3 regions of the Peribacillus sp. BM1 genome follow, and region 2 is predicted to be linked to each of the others. Evidence: riboswitches for the same ligand, from Rfam matches in the RefSeq annotation. Region 2 holds a riboswitch; each other region holds the start of a gene.
The links. A riboswitch is a leader RNA that binds a small molecule or an ion and turns the genes downstream of it on or off. The one in region 2 is predicted to bind S-adenosylmethionine.
Positions count from the first base shown of each region.

Region 1: another riboswitch for S-adenosylmethionine. It lies ahead of ssuE (NADPH-dependent FMN reductase); the one in region 2 lies ahead of AC1MGI_RS11355 (YezD family protein).
Region 3: another riboswitch for S-adenosylmethionine. It lies ahead of metK (methionine adenosyltransferase); the one in region 2 lies ahead of AC1MGI_RS11355 (YezD family protein).

Region 1 covers NZ_CM155259.1:3,264,050-3,269,225, forward strand. The annotation lists gene AC1MGI_RS15775 (LLM class flavin-dependent oxidoreductase) at 1-827, opposite strand, end outside; gene AC1MGI_RS15780 (LLM class flavin-dependent oxidoreductase) at 1,075-2,442, opposite strand; gene ssuE (NADPH-dependent FMN reductase) at 2,497-3,042, opposite strand; SAM riboswitch class I at 3,168-3,272, opposite strand; gene AC1MGI_RS15790 (AAA domain-containing protein) at 3,525-5,176, opposite strand, start outside.
Region 2 covers NZ_CM155259.1:2,353,630-2,358,805, reverse strand. The annotation lists gene AC1MGI_RS11365 (TcaA second domain-containing protein) at 1-742, opposite strand, end outside; gene AC1MGI_RS11360 (DUF5105 domain-containing protein) at 758-1,831, opposite strand; gene AC1MGI_RS11355 (YezD family protein) at 2,341-2,517, opposite strand; SAM riboswitch class I at 2,602-2,701, opposite strand; gene AC1MGI_RS11350 (amino acid ABC transporter ATP-binding protein) at 3,005-3,778, opposite strand; gene AC1MGI_RS11345 (amino acid ABC transporter permease) at 3,775-4,485, opposite strand; gene AC1MGI_RS11340 (amino acid ABC transporter permease) at 4,503-5,176, opposite strand, start outside.
Region 3 covers NZ_CM155259.1:280,499-285,674, forward strand. The annotation lists gene AC1MGI_RS01355 (alpha/beta hydrolase) at 1-669, opposite strand, end outside; gene AC1MGI_RS01360 (gamma carbonic anhydrase) at 908-1,429, shown strand; gene metK (methionine adenosyltransferase) at 1,653-2,849, opposite strand; SAM riboswitch class I at 3,070-3,233, opposite strand; gene pckA (phosphoenolpyruvate carboxykinase (ATP)) at 3,462-5,048, shown strand.

The DNA.
Region 1 (5,176 bases), 910 kb from region 2:
TAAGGTGTCCAAAGGCCATCCATTGAGTCTACTGGAGGCTGAAGCTGATTTGGTGTATTGCGAATCAGACTCAAGAATTGCTGTTGATAAGAAGTGGCTAAATAAGCAGCCTCAGTTTCTGTGTCTGCTGCATAGACGTTAATTCCAACCATTGCATATGGTTCAGATAATACATCTGATGGCTGGAAGTTGCTGCGGTATATCTCTAAGGCAGCTAATGTATTTTCTGGAGCAAAGTGACTCGCAAATGAAAATGGCAAGCCAAGTCTTCCAGCCAGCTTTGCACTGAAACCGCTTGAACCAAGTAACCATATCGGGACGTTTAAGCCTTCACCAGGGATTGCACGAACTCTGTTATGGCGAGATTCAGCATCAAAATATGTCCGAAGCTGCTCTAGTTGTTCAGGGAAGTCATCGCCGGTATTTCTGATATCACGACGAAGTGCCATAGCTGTAAATTGATCACTACCAGGTGCACGTCCAAGACCTAAATCAATACGGCCTGGGTACATAGATTCAAGTGTACCGAATTGCTCAGCAATTACAAGTGGAGAATGGTTCGGTAACATGATGCCGCCAGATCCTACCTTGAGTGTAGACGTTCCAGCTGCAACATAGCCAATGACAACAGATGTTGCGGAGCTAGCAATACCTGGCATACTATGATGTTCCGCTAACCAAAAACGATTAAAGCCCCATTTTTCTACATGCTGTGCTAGATCTAGTGTATGTTTAAATGATTCAGCCGGTGTACTTCCTTCAGTAATGTTTGCAAGATCAAGCACGGATAAAGGAATTTCACTCAGCTGTTTTTTTGATTGTGACATGTATTCAACTTCTTTCTATAATCATTTGTTATCTGGTTACTTACAGCCATCATATAAAAGAATCCATAAAATTGCACATAGTATGCTTAGAGATTTAATCCAAATATTTTAGTATGATTGTGTTCTCCACAAAAATAGACAATCAATAATTTGATTGCCTATCATTCGATCATTATATAGCTAAAATTAGATTTAGAGACTCGCACGAATCGGCGATAATACCACAACAATATATCTAGTTAACAAGTTACAGACTAGTTGCTGGAAAAAGTCTTTTACGATATTGTCTTCCATGATGGTGATCCGGCAAATAATCACTGCCAAATAGGTTGTTTCGGAAGGTTCCTTCTTCGTATTCTTTTCTGACTAAACCTCGCTCTTGTAAAATTGGAATCACATATTCGACAAATTCTTCAAAAGTACCAGGTGTAACCGCATAAGCAATATTAAAACCATCCACTCCTGTAACATCGATCCATTCCTCTAAAGAATTTGCCACTTGTTCAGGCGAACCAACAACAACAGGTCCCATGCCTCCTACTCCAATAAATTCGGCGACTTCTTCAACAGTAAAATCGGACATCGATTTTAATGTTGATTGGATGGCATCATTCTTTACATATTGAATTTTTTCCTTAGGGTCCACCCCTTCCATATCCACACCAGTCCAGCCACCGAATAATGCAAGTGATCCCTCATAACTGGCATGCTTTTTATAATCCAAATATTTAGCTTCAGCCTCTTCTTGAGTCGCACCTACAATTGGCGTAATCAATGTAAGAATCTTGATTTCATCTGCTTTCCGACCTGCCTTCACTGCCTCTTCTCTAAAAGAGGTAACAGTGTTTTTTGTACGTTCCATCGATGTTGAACCAATGAAAACAAGTTCTGCATGCTTTGCTGCAAATTTCGTTCCTTTTGGTGATGCCCCAGCTTGGAATATTACAGGAGTACGTTGTGGTGAAGGTTCACATAGGTGAGCTCCTGGAACTTTATAAAATTCACCATCATGATCGATATCATGAACTTTTTCTGGATCTGCATAAATCCCTTTTTCCTTATCCACTACGACTGCATCATCTTCCCAACTAGCTTCCCATAGTTTATAGACAACATCTAAGTATTCATCAGCTATATCGTAACGATTATCATGATTAATTTGTTGATCTAAGCCAAGATTGCGTGCAGCACTATTTAAATAAGATGTTACGATATTCCAACCGATTCTCCCTTTTGTTAAATGATCCAATGTCGAAATTCGTCGAGCAAATAGATAGGGATGTTCATAGCTTGTCGACGCAGTTAAGCCAAATCCTAAGTGCTTTGTAACTTGCGCCATGATCGGAACAACAAATGCGGGATCATTGACTGGAACTTGAGCACCCTGACGAACTGCTGCATCGCGAGAACCTTGGTATACATCATATGTTCCAAGGACATCGGCAAGGAATATGGCATCGAATCTCCCTTTTTCCAGTACTTTTGCAAGATGCGTCCAGTATTCTGCATCTTTGTACGTAGATGATTGATCGTCTGGATGTGTCCAAAGCCCAGGGGATTGATGCCCTGCGCAGTTCATATCAAATGCATTTAAATAAATTCTTTTTTTTGTCATAATCATTACCACCCATTCGTTTTTTAATGATGTAAATTGGTGCTAAATGTAGTCTTAAGCGATTATTGGTTTAGTTTGTTTAATGGTTTGGAGAAACTCCTCTAAATTGTTATTAAGTCGAGTTTGAATATCTTGATCAGTAATAGGCTGTAAACTATTTTCTTTATCAATTTGATTATCTATAATATAAGTCCCTTGAGTGGCTCTTCCTTTTAAAGTAGTTATAAGCGGTTTTAAGGCAAAATCGATTGCTAATAAATGCGCTTTACTCCCACCGACCATTAGCGGTAACACTGGAATTCCTTTAAACGCACTTTCTGGTAATAAATCGATTAGAGATTTTAAAATACCTGTATAAGAAGCTTTGTACACAGGTGAACCAATAATCACCCCATCCGCTTCCTCGATTGATTTTGCTATTTGTTTAATTCCAGTGCTATTATAGCGTGCATAAAGCAAATCCTCAGCAGAAATATCTAAAACGGAAATATACTTTACCGTTATATTCTCCTTTTCTAACAACGATTGAACAAATTTTAAAACTACATCAGTCCTAGATGTTGCTGAAGGGCTTCCAGATAAAATCACTACATTGGGCATTTGTTGACCTTCTCTCTTAGTAAATTAGTTATGATCCTTTGTACGGTCTACATTCAAAGGGTTTAATCTATATTAAACGCATAAAGTCCTCTTTCCTGATAGAAAGAGGACTTTATGCGTAGTCACCCTTATCTGACAAGCCAATGCTTGCAGGAATTAGCACCTTTCTACTAGTTGTAGAGGTTGCTGAAGCTTCATCGGGCCATTCCCTCGGCTTCTCTTGATAAGAAGTATTAAGTTAATTTTATCATAATATTCTAATAACTGATTGTCAAGATTAAATCATATATTTTTCATCGGAATTGTTTGAATAATATTTATTCACACATTGTAATACTGGGATAATTAAGAAGGGGGATGTCCTCAAAGAAAGGTCTGACCCCGCAACAACTAAATACAGTATAGGATAAGTGATAGATACACTACATACTGATTTAGAGTGCGAGGTCAGACCTTTTGAGATATGCCCCTTATAGTTTCTTCTATTCTACGCTAGGTAGTTGTGTAAGAAAATATTCAACAACCGCAACTGAATCAAGTCGTGCAGCCACATAAGGTGGGGAAAGTCTACTTGCTGCTTCAAGCGGCATTCCTAGCCAGAGATATTGCTTATCAATGATGACAAATGGAAAAGCAATATTTGTTTCAATCTGTTCTTGCACGGCCAAACCTGGAAGCGGACGAATGGAAATAAGCGTGATTTTAACATGTTTTTGTTTACAATTCAGCATATTCAACCAATCTTCTGTAACTATTCCTTTATCAGGTATAGACAAGATAATTGAGTGACATGCTTTTTTAATATCCTCACTTAGAGCATCCAACTTACGCGCATGCATCCACTGAAGCTTAGGATGATGATTTTGAATCCACTTGCCAATGTCCCTGGTTGCAACTGTATGTCCAAAGGTTGTTTGATGATCCACAAGCTTACGTAATGTTTTACCTTTATAAACGTTTTTTCGAATATAGTCCGTATCGCTTACTTGGATGAATTTTCCTTTCGTTCTCGTAATTGCGACATTAATGAGCCGCTCACTATTCTTTCCAGTCAAAAGCATCCCAGCACGTGTTTCAGGATAACTGTCGACTGTGTCAAATATCATTACATCACGTTCACTTCCCTGAAATCGATGAACAGTTGCTGCAATAATATCAGCTTGTTCAAGCTCTTTCGCATATACTTCTTGTAATAATAGATCCATAAGACGAGATTGAGTTCGATACGGTGTCACATATCCGATGGAACGTGCACCGTTTGAATACGCTTCATGAAGAAGTTGGAACGACAAGAACAGCTGCCAAAGATTCATCCTCGATTTCGATGTTCGCTCCGCTATACAATGTTCACCAGTTCCACTCGTTTCTAACAGCATTAAGGCACGATTAGGAAATGGTCTTCTCTTAGCAATTTTTGCACGGCTTGCTTGTACACTTTCATGATCACAAACTCGGGAATGATAAATATGTTTATTCGTGAAGGCCGAAATATCTGGATGCATTCTGCGTTGTTCTTTTAACAGAAACAAATGTGGATGGAGCTTCCCTTCATTCACTACATTCGCAACTCCTGAACAATGAAAAATATCTTCTTTTAACCATTTATTCACTGATTCATCACGAGCTGAAGCAATTGGCGGCAATTGTTTAAAATCACCACAGACAATGATATTCTTGCCTAACGATGCAGCAAATGCAACTTGTGGGACATAAGCCATACTCGCTTCATCAAGAATGACTAAATCATATTCCTGTTCATAAAGTGTGCTGTCGCTTGCTGTTTTTGCCAGTGTGCTACCAACGATTTTAGCTTCTTTGACAAGCTCCATTTCCTTACGACGAAATTTTTCTATAACTTTGCCAAGTGTTTTTTCCAATTCAATTAATCGATCTGTATCTCGCTTGCTAAATGAACCTGATAAATCTTGTTTTAAGAGCCGCTTCTCTTCAGTTAGTTTTTCCTTGTCTTCAACTAAATCAGGTTCATGCTTTTCTAACAACTGACTTGAGATGATATCAGGATGACTCGCTAAGCTTTCTCCTGTTTGCGAACTGTACCTTAAAATATCTCCTTCTTTAAAGCGGTTTTTCTTTTTTGTAAATGTAGCGATTTCTGCCATTAGTACATCCACGG
Region 2 (5,176 bases):
CCGAGTCCGAAACATTGGTAAAATGTTTTGCCTCAAATTCGTTTGTATAATACACGACAAAATCTTTATTGAAGGTTTCTACTGCGGAAATGACATCTTTTTGAATTCGCTGATCACTTTGGGCTATTTTTTCGTCATCGATAAGCAAGCTTACTTGATTGCTGCCTCCCCAGACATCTACTTTTCTTTTGTCTATAAAAGTACCCAGCTTATTTTTCACGGTCACATTAATTTGATAAGCACCTGGAAGAACCGGGCCATATAATTTCTCTTCTTTGTCTTTTTTAAGCGTATCATTGGATTTTTGGATGGTAAGATGAATCTCATCGTCTTTATGCTGACCGGTTACCTTGATGTAAGCTGTCTTAACTTTAAACTTATACTCCGGAAACAAACCCCATTTCTTTCCGGCCTCAACCAAACTAATTTGCTGGTTGGTTGTCTTGAATTCTTTCTTTTCCACTTGTTTATCCAAGCTTTCTGTGATCACCTGGTAGCTATTATTATTAGCATTTAGATAAGCAACCAGCGCTTTCAAGGATGCATCATTTATAACAGCCCTTTTATCATCAGCGATCATCCATTCCTTAAGCTGTTTGGGCTTCTTCTGCTCAACAGCTTGTTCAAAGGCCTCCACAGCTTGTTTCGGTTTGTTACTTTGCTGGATAAAAAGGACTGTGGCCATGATGGCAATCATTAGAACAAAGGCTGCCGGAATTGCATATAACCACTTTTTATTCACATTGTTCACGGCTCCTTAGTAAATTGATCCTTTTACAAAAATCTTATCTAAGCTATCCCCATATTTATTAACCGGGTCGATTGTCCATTTCCCATTCTTTTTCACAAGAGAAACTTCAATTTTTCTGCTACTGGACTTCATGTCCATTGAATCTAAGATTATGTCAAATTTAGATAGAACGTACTCATCGATTGCCTTTTCATCATAATTACCTGTTTTATCTCGGAATTCTTTTTGATATTCATACACGTCTTGATATAGTTCCTGTAACGGAAGTGTCGTTATATCAAACGCAACGATAGCTTTATCATTGGCATATGCTGCAGTTGATGACGTGACCACTGCTTTTTCTGCCAAAATATCACGATAGCTAATGTATAGTTTGTCGATTTCCTCATCCGTTAAGTCCTTTTTAAATAATTCCTTCACTTCGGTTTTGAACGTATTTTTCGCAGCTTCCTGCATAGCTGGTTTATCGGCAGATACGAATTGTTCGTAATCATTGTTTTCCTTTTCGTAATAGATTTGATCGACATAGGCTGTGAAGGCTTTCGCAGGATCTTGAAGTGTTTCATAACTATCTGCATATTTCTTCGTATCAAGCTTGAGTACCAGCTCATGATTATCTTCTTCAAAGTCACTAGAAATCGGATTCAATCCGATTTCATATTCCTTATCCTTTTCCACTTCGAAAATAGCAAGAATTGATTTTGCCTTTCCAGCACCGAGATTCCCGCTAGTGCCGATATTTAAATCTATTTTTCGATTATACAATTCTGGCTTTATATTGATCTGTTGGTCTCCATCATACAATTTAACCCCTTCATATTCTGAAAGAAGCATCGATGAATCCGATAGATTCTTTACCTTTAATTTTACGGCAATTATTCCTTGATCCTGATTTTCAGGCATGCCATGCTCAATATCTGGAACGATGTAAGATGCTTCCTCAATTGATGCTTCTAATTGCTTATTTTTGTTCTTCCCCTGATTTTTGTCCGCAGATGCCTTTTCATCTGTACCTGAGCATGCTCCTAAAACAAAAATGAGACCTATTAAAATCAATAAAATGGTTCCTTTTTTTTTCATGGTTTTATCTCCTCTCAAAATTGTCTTCTACTAACATGGTATCTGTAAATCATTGAATCTTAATTAAAAAATCTGGAATTTTTTGTTCATTTATCCACTATTTTTTATCCTACCATAAGTTCATTTTATTAAAATGCCTTTTTTAAAAAATCGATCGTTTATCCTGTCTTTTCCAAATTTCCGATTCATTAATCTAGGAATTTTTGCTCAATTATAGGAATGTTTGAAAGAGAAAAACCACCTATCACTTTACATAAAATTACATTCCAACTAATTTACCTATGTCTTTCTCCATGTCTCATAGATTACGATCAATGAAAAAGCATCCATCCTCCGATTAGCTGGTATCAAGAATTTAATTCCATCAGCCACTAATTGATTTTTAGTTCGCATTTTCCCCTCGCCCTTTTACGGATTCTATATAGCCCTACAAATCTAATATTGCCGTGTTTTAGCCGTATAAAAAAAGAACACCTCTTAGAGATGCTCAAATCTTGTTTATGTTAAATTCACGCTCTTCCTTGTTCCCTAATTTTTTGGTTTTTCAAGATTGGGAATCTTTTCTTCTCCGTGACATCAATTTGGGTAATTTCACCTTCATGAACGGTAATGTTAAGAGAACCGAACTCAAGATCCTTGAGACTTGATATAATATACTTTAATTTTAATTCATCAATGCTCCCCATTCGAATCTCCTCCTGGTTTTTGGATATGAAAAAACCCCTTCCCAAAAATAAGAAGAGGTTAAGCAACAAAACTGTACTTTACTCTTCTTATCTGTCAAGCATTCGCTTGCTGGAATTGGCACAGTATTGCAAGTCTGCTGCCGAGGTATCTTAGGGCCAGTCCCTCCACCTCTCTTGATAAGAAAGTTGATTATGAGAGGATGTTCAAAAAGTCCGGTAAAAATAGCTGTCGAATTGCATCAAAGCTCTGTCTCTCCGGTCCTCACGTATTCCTGCATACGCTCCGGTCCTCTCAAGATGCGCTCCTCGAACTTCTCGGCTCTTTTTATCCTCCTTTTTGAACACGCACTTTAAGTTAAATATAGTGTAAATTCCCAGACAGTTTTTGTCAATCATTTCACCTACTTTTCCTAGATAATAAGTATGAATTATACTTGTATTTTTCATCCTCTTTAAATCACCACTTCTCCTTCATTTTCCCTTGTAATTAGATGGCATTAGTTAAATTTGATTCAAGATTATCTTCTTCTCTGTTTATTCTCTTCAAGAATCTCTTCGTTCTTTCTTCTTTAGGATTATTAAAAATAACTGTCGGGATTCCTTCCTCGACAACTTCACCTTGATCCATAAACACGATATAATCTGAGACATCTTTAGCAAAACTTACTTCATGTGTCACAATAATCATCGCAATCCCTTCATCCGCAATCCGCTTAATTACCTCAAGCACCTCTCCGACAAGTTCTGGATCAAGTGCTGATGTTGGTTCATCTAGTAAAATCACCTCTGGATTAAGCGCAAGTGCCCTTGCAATACCTACCCGCTGCTGTTGACCTCCAGAAAGCTGAACTGGATAGGCATTTGCTTTCTCCGTTAACCCAACTTTTTCTATTACTTCCATTGCCAATTTCCTTGCTGTTTCTTTTGGCTGTTTCTGAACAATGACCAATCCTTCCATCACATTTTCAATGACGGTTTTATGTTTAAATAGGTTATATTGTTGGAACACCATAGCGGTTTTTTTCCGAAGTGTAAGAATTTCTTTTTTATTGACCTGTTTACTGTTTACCTTAAAATCATCAACCATTACTTCACCCTCATTAGGTCTTTCTAGAAAGTTGATGCAACGAAGTAACGTTGTCTTCCCAGATCCGCTAGGTCCAAGTATCGAGACAACCTCTCCCTTATTTACTGTAAGATCAATTCCTTTTAACACGAGTTGACTTCCGAATGATTTCTGGATATTTCTTAGCTGTATCATGCTACACCCCCTCGATTATAAACCGTTACTCTTTTTTCTAATAATGCAGTAACTTTTTCTGAGATAATTGTTAAGCCCCAATAGATCAAGGCCGCTGCGATATAGGCTTCAAGAAATTTCAAGTTATTTGAAGCAACGATGTTGGCAGCACCCGTTAATTCTTTTTGCGAAACGATAAAAGCAATGGACGATGTATGCAAAAATCCGATAAAGATATTACATAAATTAGGAAGAGAAACTGCAATAGCTTGTGGGAAGACAATTCTTCTCATCGCCTGAAAGCCCGTCATTCCAATTGATTCAGCTGCTTCTAACTGTCCTTGATCAACCGCCAATATACCTGCTCGAATAATTTCTGACATATAAGCGCCAGCTGTCAAGGATAATGCCATTAAAACAAATAACAGAATCGGAATGGAAGTGGATTGAATGGACCAGTGAAACGTTTCAGCCATTTTGTCAATAAGAAGTGGCAAGCCCAAATAGATCAGCATAATATGCATCAATGCCGGCGTCCCTCTTAAAAATGACACATAGAAATTGGCCAAACGATATATTCCTTTTACTTTCCGAATCCTAATTAACGTAATTCCAATCCCAATAAGAAAACCAATCATTAACGGGACCAGGGTAATAATCATCGTCAATGGTAGTGCTTTGAATATTTCGGTTAATGCCGTAAAAATAAATGGAATATCAATTTGCATAATTTCAGATCTCCTAATTATTTTGTATCTACCGCCAAGCTTCCTTCAAACCTTTGTAGTTTTTTCTCTGAAAGTGAAAACCCTTTTTCCAAGCATATAACAACACCATAATAGATAATTGACAATGTAATATATACTTCGAGTGCGTGCAGAGAAGAAGCAATGAGCGTATTTCCTCTTCCTACCATATCCATCACACCAATTGTAAAAGCAAGCGAGGTATCTTTTAAAGAGCCTATCACTGAATTTGCGAAATTTGGAAAAGCTATAACCAATGCCTGAGGCAAGATAATTCGCACCATCATTTGTTTTTCATTCATGCCGATTGAATATGCGGCTTCAGTCTGACCTTTTTCAATTCCGTTAACGGCTCCACGAATAATTTCTGCCAATGATGCACCACAGCTGAGTCCATATGTGATAGCTACAAATAATAATGGATTTGCACGAGATACATCAATATGAACAAGTGCTAAAAGTGTCGGTAGTCCAAAGTAAATTAAGAAAAGCTGAATTAAGATTGGCGTGCCCCTCATAAAGGAAATATAAATGAGAGCTAATTGATTTAAGCCTGGCACTTTATAAATACGAATTAAAGCTATCACTACACCCATTACCAGTCCAATTGCTACTGCAGCAACTAAAATCAACAAAGTAATATGAAGGTACGAAATTAATTTCGGAAAAAAAT
Region 3 (5,176 bases), 2.1 Mb from region 2:
AAGATTATAATTAAACCATTCACGAACTGGGCGTTTATCGACGACTCGGTCATCGCCACCCTGCATGAGCAAAAGCGGAATATCCTGAAATTCAGGAATATCTTCAAAGGCTTCTTTCATGTTTTTCGTAAGTTCGCGGTACCATCTGACCGAAACTTTCGTCACGTATAGCGAATCGTTTAAGTCTGACTCCCTTACTTCCTCATTTCTAGTGGCAAGCTCAGGTGATAAGCCAGATTCCACTCGGAAGGTCGGATACGTAACATTCAACCCTAACGAAATTGCAGTCATTAGCTTGGATGGGTGTTTCACTAAACCTAAACAAGGGGACGAGAGAATGACCCCGGCCAAATCCACTTCTTCCTGCTGAAGTAATCGGATCGCAATTAATCCGCCCATACTATGTCCGAGTAAAAAAACGGGCAGTGAATATTGATACGCTTCCTCAATCCAGCTTTTTACTTCTATTAAATATTGATCAAAAGATTCAATATGTCCTCTAAATGCACGGGTTGTCATACCCTGTCCTGGAAGATCTCCCATAATCACATGGTAACCGGCGGACCGCCACATTTGCGATAGCCATTTATAACGCCCGTGATGCTCCATGGCACCATGAACGATGACGATGACTCCTTTTGGGGTAACGTCTGCCTCCCATTTCCACATATGAAAATCTCCTCCTACTATATCTCTAGTTGCTAAATCTTCATTTACACTTTGCTATTCTTTATTTTATCCCGGATCAACAGACTATCATACCCTCATCTTAAATTAAATGTACAAACAATTATCAAGTCTTCTGGCATGATGTGTGAACCTTATTATAACGAAATATCGCAGATTATTGTATAGTAAAAATAATACCTAAAAAACATCTAAACGGAAAGGATATGGTTCAAAGATGATTCTTTACGCTTATAAAGGAAAAAAACCGGAAATATCAGCCAGTGCCTACCTCGCCGATAACGCTGTTGTAACGGGCGATGTAAAAATTGGCGAAGAGTCAACCATCTGGTTCAATTCTGTGATTCGTGGGGACGTAGCTCCAACAATCATTGGAAACAAAGTAAATATTCAAGACAACAGTGTTCTTCATCAAAGCCCGAACAACCCGCTCATCATTGAAGATGAAGTCACAGTCGGTCATCAGGTCACCCTACATAGCTGCAAAATCCGCAAAGGAGCACTTATCGGAATGGGGTCAATCATTCTTGATGAAGCAGAAATTGGCGAAGGAGCTTTCATTGGTGCTGGTAGTCTCGTGCCGCAAGGGAAAGTGATTCCACCAAATACACTCGCTTTCGGACGTCCCGCCAAAGTCGTGCGTGAGCTGAACGATGCAGACCGGAAAGACATGGAACGCATCGTCCGCGAATACGCTGAAAAAGGACAGTACTACAAGAATGAGAAACAGATTGAAGAATAAAAAATCTTATTTCAACGACTCTAAGCACTGGAGTCGTTTTTATTTTATATTTATGTCCAAGCAAAGTTGCCTCTCTAGAATTAGTCTATGATCCAACAGCTCTCGAGGTTCTCCTTCCCATTTACTCACCACTTCTCCTAATTTACCCACCAATCTCAGGAATTGTGTTTCAGATTCCCCATACAAAAAAAGAAACCCACAATGTGGATTCCTCTTTTTACTATTATTGAGCTTGTTCTTTCAATGTTGCTGCTTTGTCTGTACGTTCCCAAGGAAGATCAACGTCTGTACGGCCGAAATGTCCGTATGCTGCTGTTTGCTTGTAAATTGGGCGGCGCAGGTCAAGCATTTTGATAATACCAGCAGGACGAAGGTCGAAGTTAGCACGAACTAAGTCTACTAATACATCTTCAGATACTGTTCCTGTTCCGAATGTATCGATCGCAATTGACACTGGTTTCGCTACACCGATTGCATAAGCCAATTGAACTTCCGCTTTATCAGCAAGACCAGCTGCTACGATGTTTTTCGCAACATAACGAGCCGCATAGGCTGCAGAGCGGTCCACCTTCGTTGCATCCTTACCTGAGAATGCGCCACCGCCGTGACGAGCGTACCCGCCGTATGTGTCAACGATAATCTTACGTCCTGTAAGACCCGCATCTCCTTGAGGTCCACCAATAACGAAGCGGCCTGTTGGATTAATGAAGTACTTTGTTTCAGCATCGATCAATTCAGCTGGAACAACTGCTTTAATCACGTGTTCTTTCAGGTCAGCTTGAATTTGCTCTAGCGTAGTGTCTTCGTCATGCTGTGTAGAGATAACAATTGTATCAACACGAGCCGGTTGATTGTTCTCATCGTATTCGATCGTTACTTGCGTTTTTCCATCTGGGCGCAAGTAAGCTAATGTGCCGTCTTTACGAACAGCAGTCAAACGGTGGGAAAGTTTGTGAGCCAATGAAATCGGAAGTGGCATAAGCTCTTCTGTTTCATTACAAGCAAATCCAAACATTAAACCTTGGTCCCCTGCACCGATTGCTTCGATTTCAGCATCGCTCATTGTACCTTCACGTGATTCAAGTGCTTGATCAACACCTAAAGCGATATCTGCTGATTGCTCATCAATTGAACTTAAAACAGCGCATGTCTCAGCATCAAAGCCGAATTTCGCACGGGTATAACCAATCCCAGCAATAGTATCGCGAACAATACGCGGAATGTCTACATATGCGGAAGTTGTGATTTCACCAGCTACTAGTACAAGACCAGTAGTTACCGAAGTTTCACACGCAACACGCGCGTTTGCATCCTTTTCCAGGATAGCATCTAAAATTGAATCTGAAATCTGATCACAAATCTTATCCGGATGGCCTTCTGTAACAGACTCAGAAGTAAAAAGACGACGTTTTGTTGACATCTTAATTCCTCCTAATTATTGAAATTATGTGTTAGGTACGCAAACGGAGGCTTTTACCCCATCCATCTCATTCACCTTTTTTGTTTTGACGGAGCTCGTTCCCTTATCGGTTTCTATAATAGATGCAGATCTTCTCAGCGTTGTTCATCAGTGTTCCCGAAAAACATAAAAACCTTCCCCGTCATTGAGGAAAGGTTTATTGACTGAATCTATCCTTTCACTCTTATCGTTCAAGGGTTTTTTACCTTGCTCAGGTTAGCACCAACGCCAAAATTATTAAAAGACAATTACTTTTATCTGCAATCAATCTTTCGCAAACTTTCTACACTTCGGCAGGTTGCTGGGTTTCTTAGGGCCTGTCCCTCCACCAACTCGGGATAAGAGAATCCGTACAATTTAAAATAATAACGTACTACAAGGAATAGTGTCAAGATTTTTTTCCTTAAGAATAGTTTCATTTATAGGTTGATTGATTCTATGTATATCGTCTATCTCTTGAATAAAATACCTATTCCAGAAAAAAATGTGTTAAATGCTATAATTAGTATAGACTAATAAAGTCAATGTGTTATACTATTTCTATAAATAAGGGTGAAGGAAGGTATCTCATATATGAATACTGTGGGCATTTCAAATGAGTTACATCAATTATTAGCTGGATCAAATGTAAACGTACAGCTTTCTGTTCCTCAATTAGTTGAGAAAGTTCTTAAACGAAATGAAGGAGTTCTTACATCAACGGGCGCAGTTCGTGCAGAAACAGGCAAATACACAGGACGCTCTCCTAAAGATAAATATATAGTGGAAGAATTAGCGTTCAAAGACAAAATCGACTGGGGTCCGGTGAATCAACCTATTTCTGAAGATACTTTTGCAAGCCTTTACAATAAAGTAATAAACTATTTAAAACAAAAAGAAGAGATTTTTGTATTCAAAGGATTTGCTGGTGCAGATGTACAGCACCGACTTCCAATTCAGGTTATCAACGAGTATGCTTGGCACAACTTGTTTGCCCATCAATTGTTTGTGCGTCCGAATGATGAAGATTTACTCGGTCATCAAGCAGAATTTACGGTTATTTCCGCTCCTAACTTCAAAGCGGACCCTGCAGTAGATGGAACGCAATCAGAAACGTTCATCATCATTTCATTTGAACGACGTACCGTATTAATCGGTGGAACTGAATATGCTGGAGAAATGAAGAAATCGATTTTCTCCGTCATGAATTACTTGCTCCCCGAAGCAGGAATTCTTCCGATGCACTGTTCAGCAAACGTTGGCAGAGAGGGTGATGTTGCTTTGTTCTTCGGTTTGTCCGGGACAGGTAAGACCACTTTATCCGCTGACCCAAGCCGGAAATTAATTGGTGACGACGAGCATGGCTGGTCTTCTAGCGGCGTTTTCAACATCGAAGGCGGTTGTTATGCCAAAACCATCAATCTTTCACGCGAAAAAGAACCGCAAATTTTCGACGCCATTCGCTTTGGTGCTGTTTTGGAAAATGTAGTTGTGAATCCAGACACACGTGTAGCTGATTATGATGATGCTACATTAACGGAAAATACACGTGCCGCTTACCAGCTACAAGGAATCGGTAATATCGTTAATCCGAGTGTAGCTGGTCACCCGAATACTATCATTTTCTTAACGGCAGATGCCTCTGGCGTGTTGCCTCCAATCTCGAAGCTTTCGAAAGAACAAGCCATGTACCATTTCTTAAGTGGCTACACAAGTAAATTGGCTGGAACAGAACGGGGTGTTACAACACCAGAAGCAACATTCTCAACATGCTTCGGATCGCCATTCCTACCATTACCAGCGACACGGTATGCAGAAATGCTCGGCAAAAAAATCGATGAGAACAACTCTAGAGTCTTCCTAGTAAACACAGGATGGACAGGCGGGGAATATGGAACAGGAAGCCGAATGAAGCTTGCTTACACGCGCGCGATGATTCAAGCTGCCCTTGAAGGCGAATTGAATCAGATCGAAACCGTTCACGACGATATCTTCGGTCTTGAAATCCCCCTTCATGTATCAGGGGTTCCAGACGAAGTCCTTCAACCGATTAAAACTTGGTCAAACCAAGCAGCCTACACAGAAAAAGCAACCGAACTTGCCGAGAAATTCAAAGTCAATTTCAAAAAATTCGCCAACGTTTCTGATACGATCAAGAATCTTGGCGGGCCGACTATTTGACTTTGATATAAAATTGAAAGACTAAACACGCTTGGATTTATAAATCCAAGCGTGTTTAGTCTTTCAATTCCACCACCATAATTTCAACAAGGATATAACAAAATCCCATTCCGATTAGTTGAATGCAT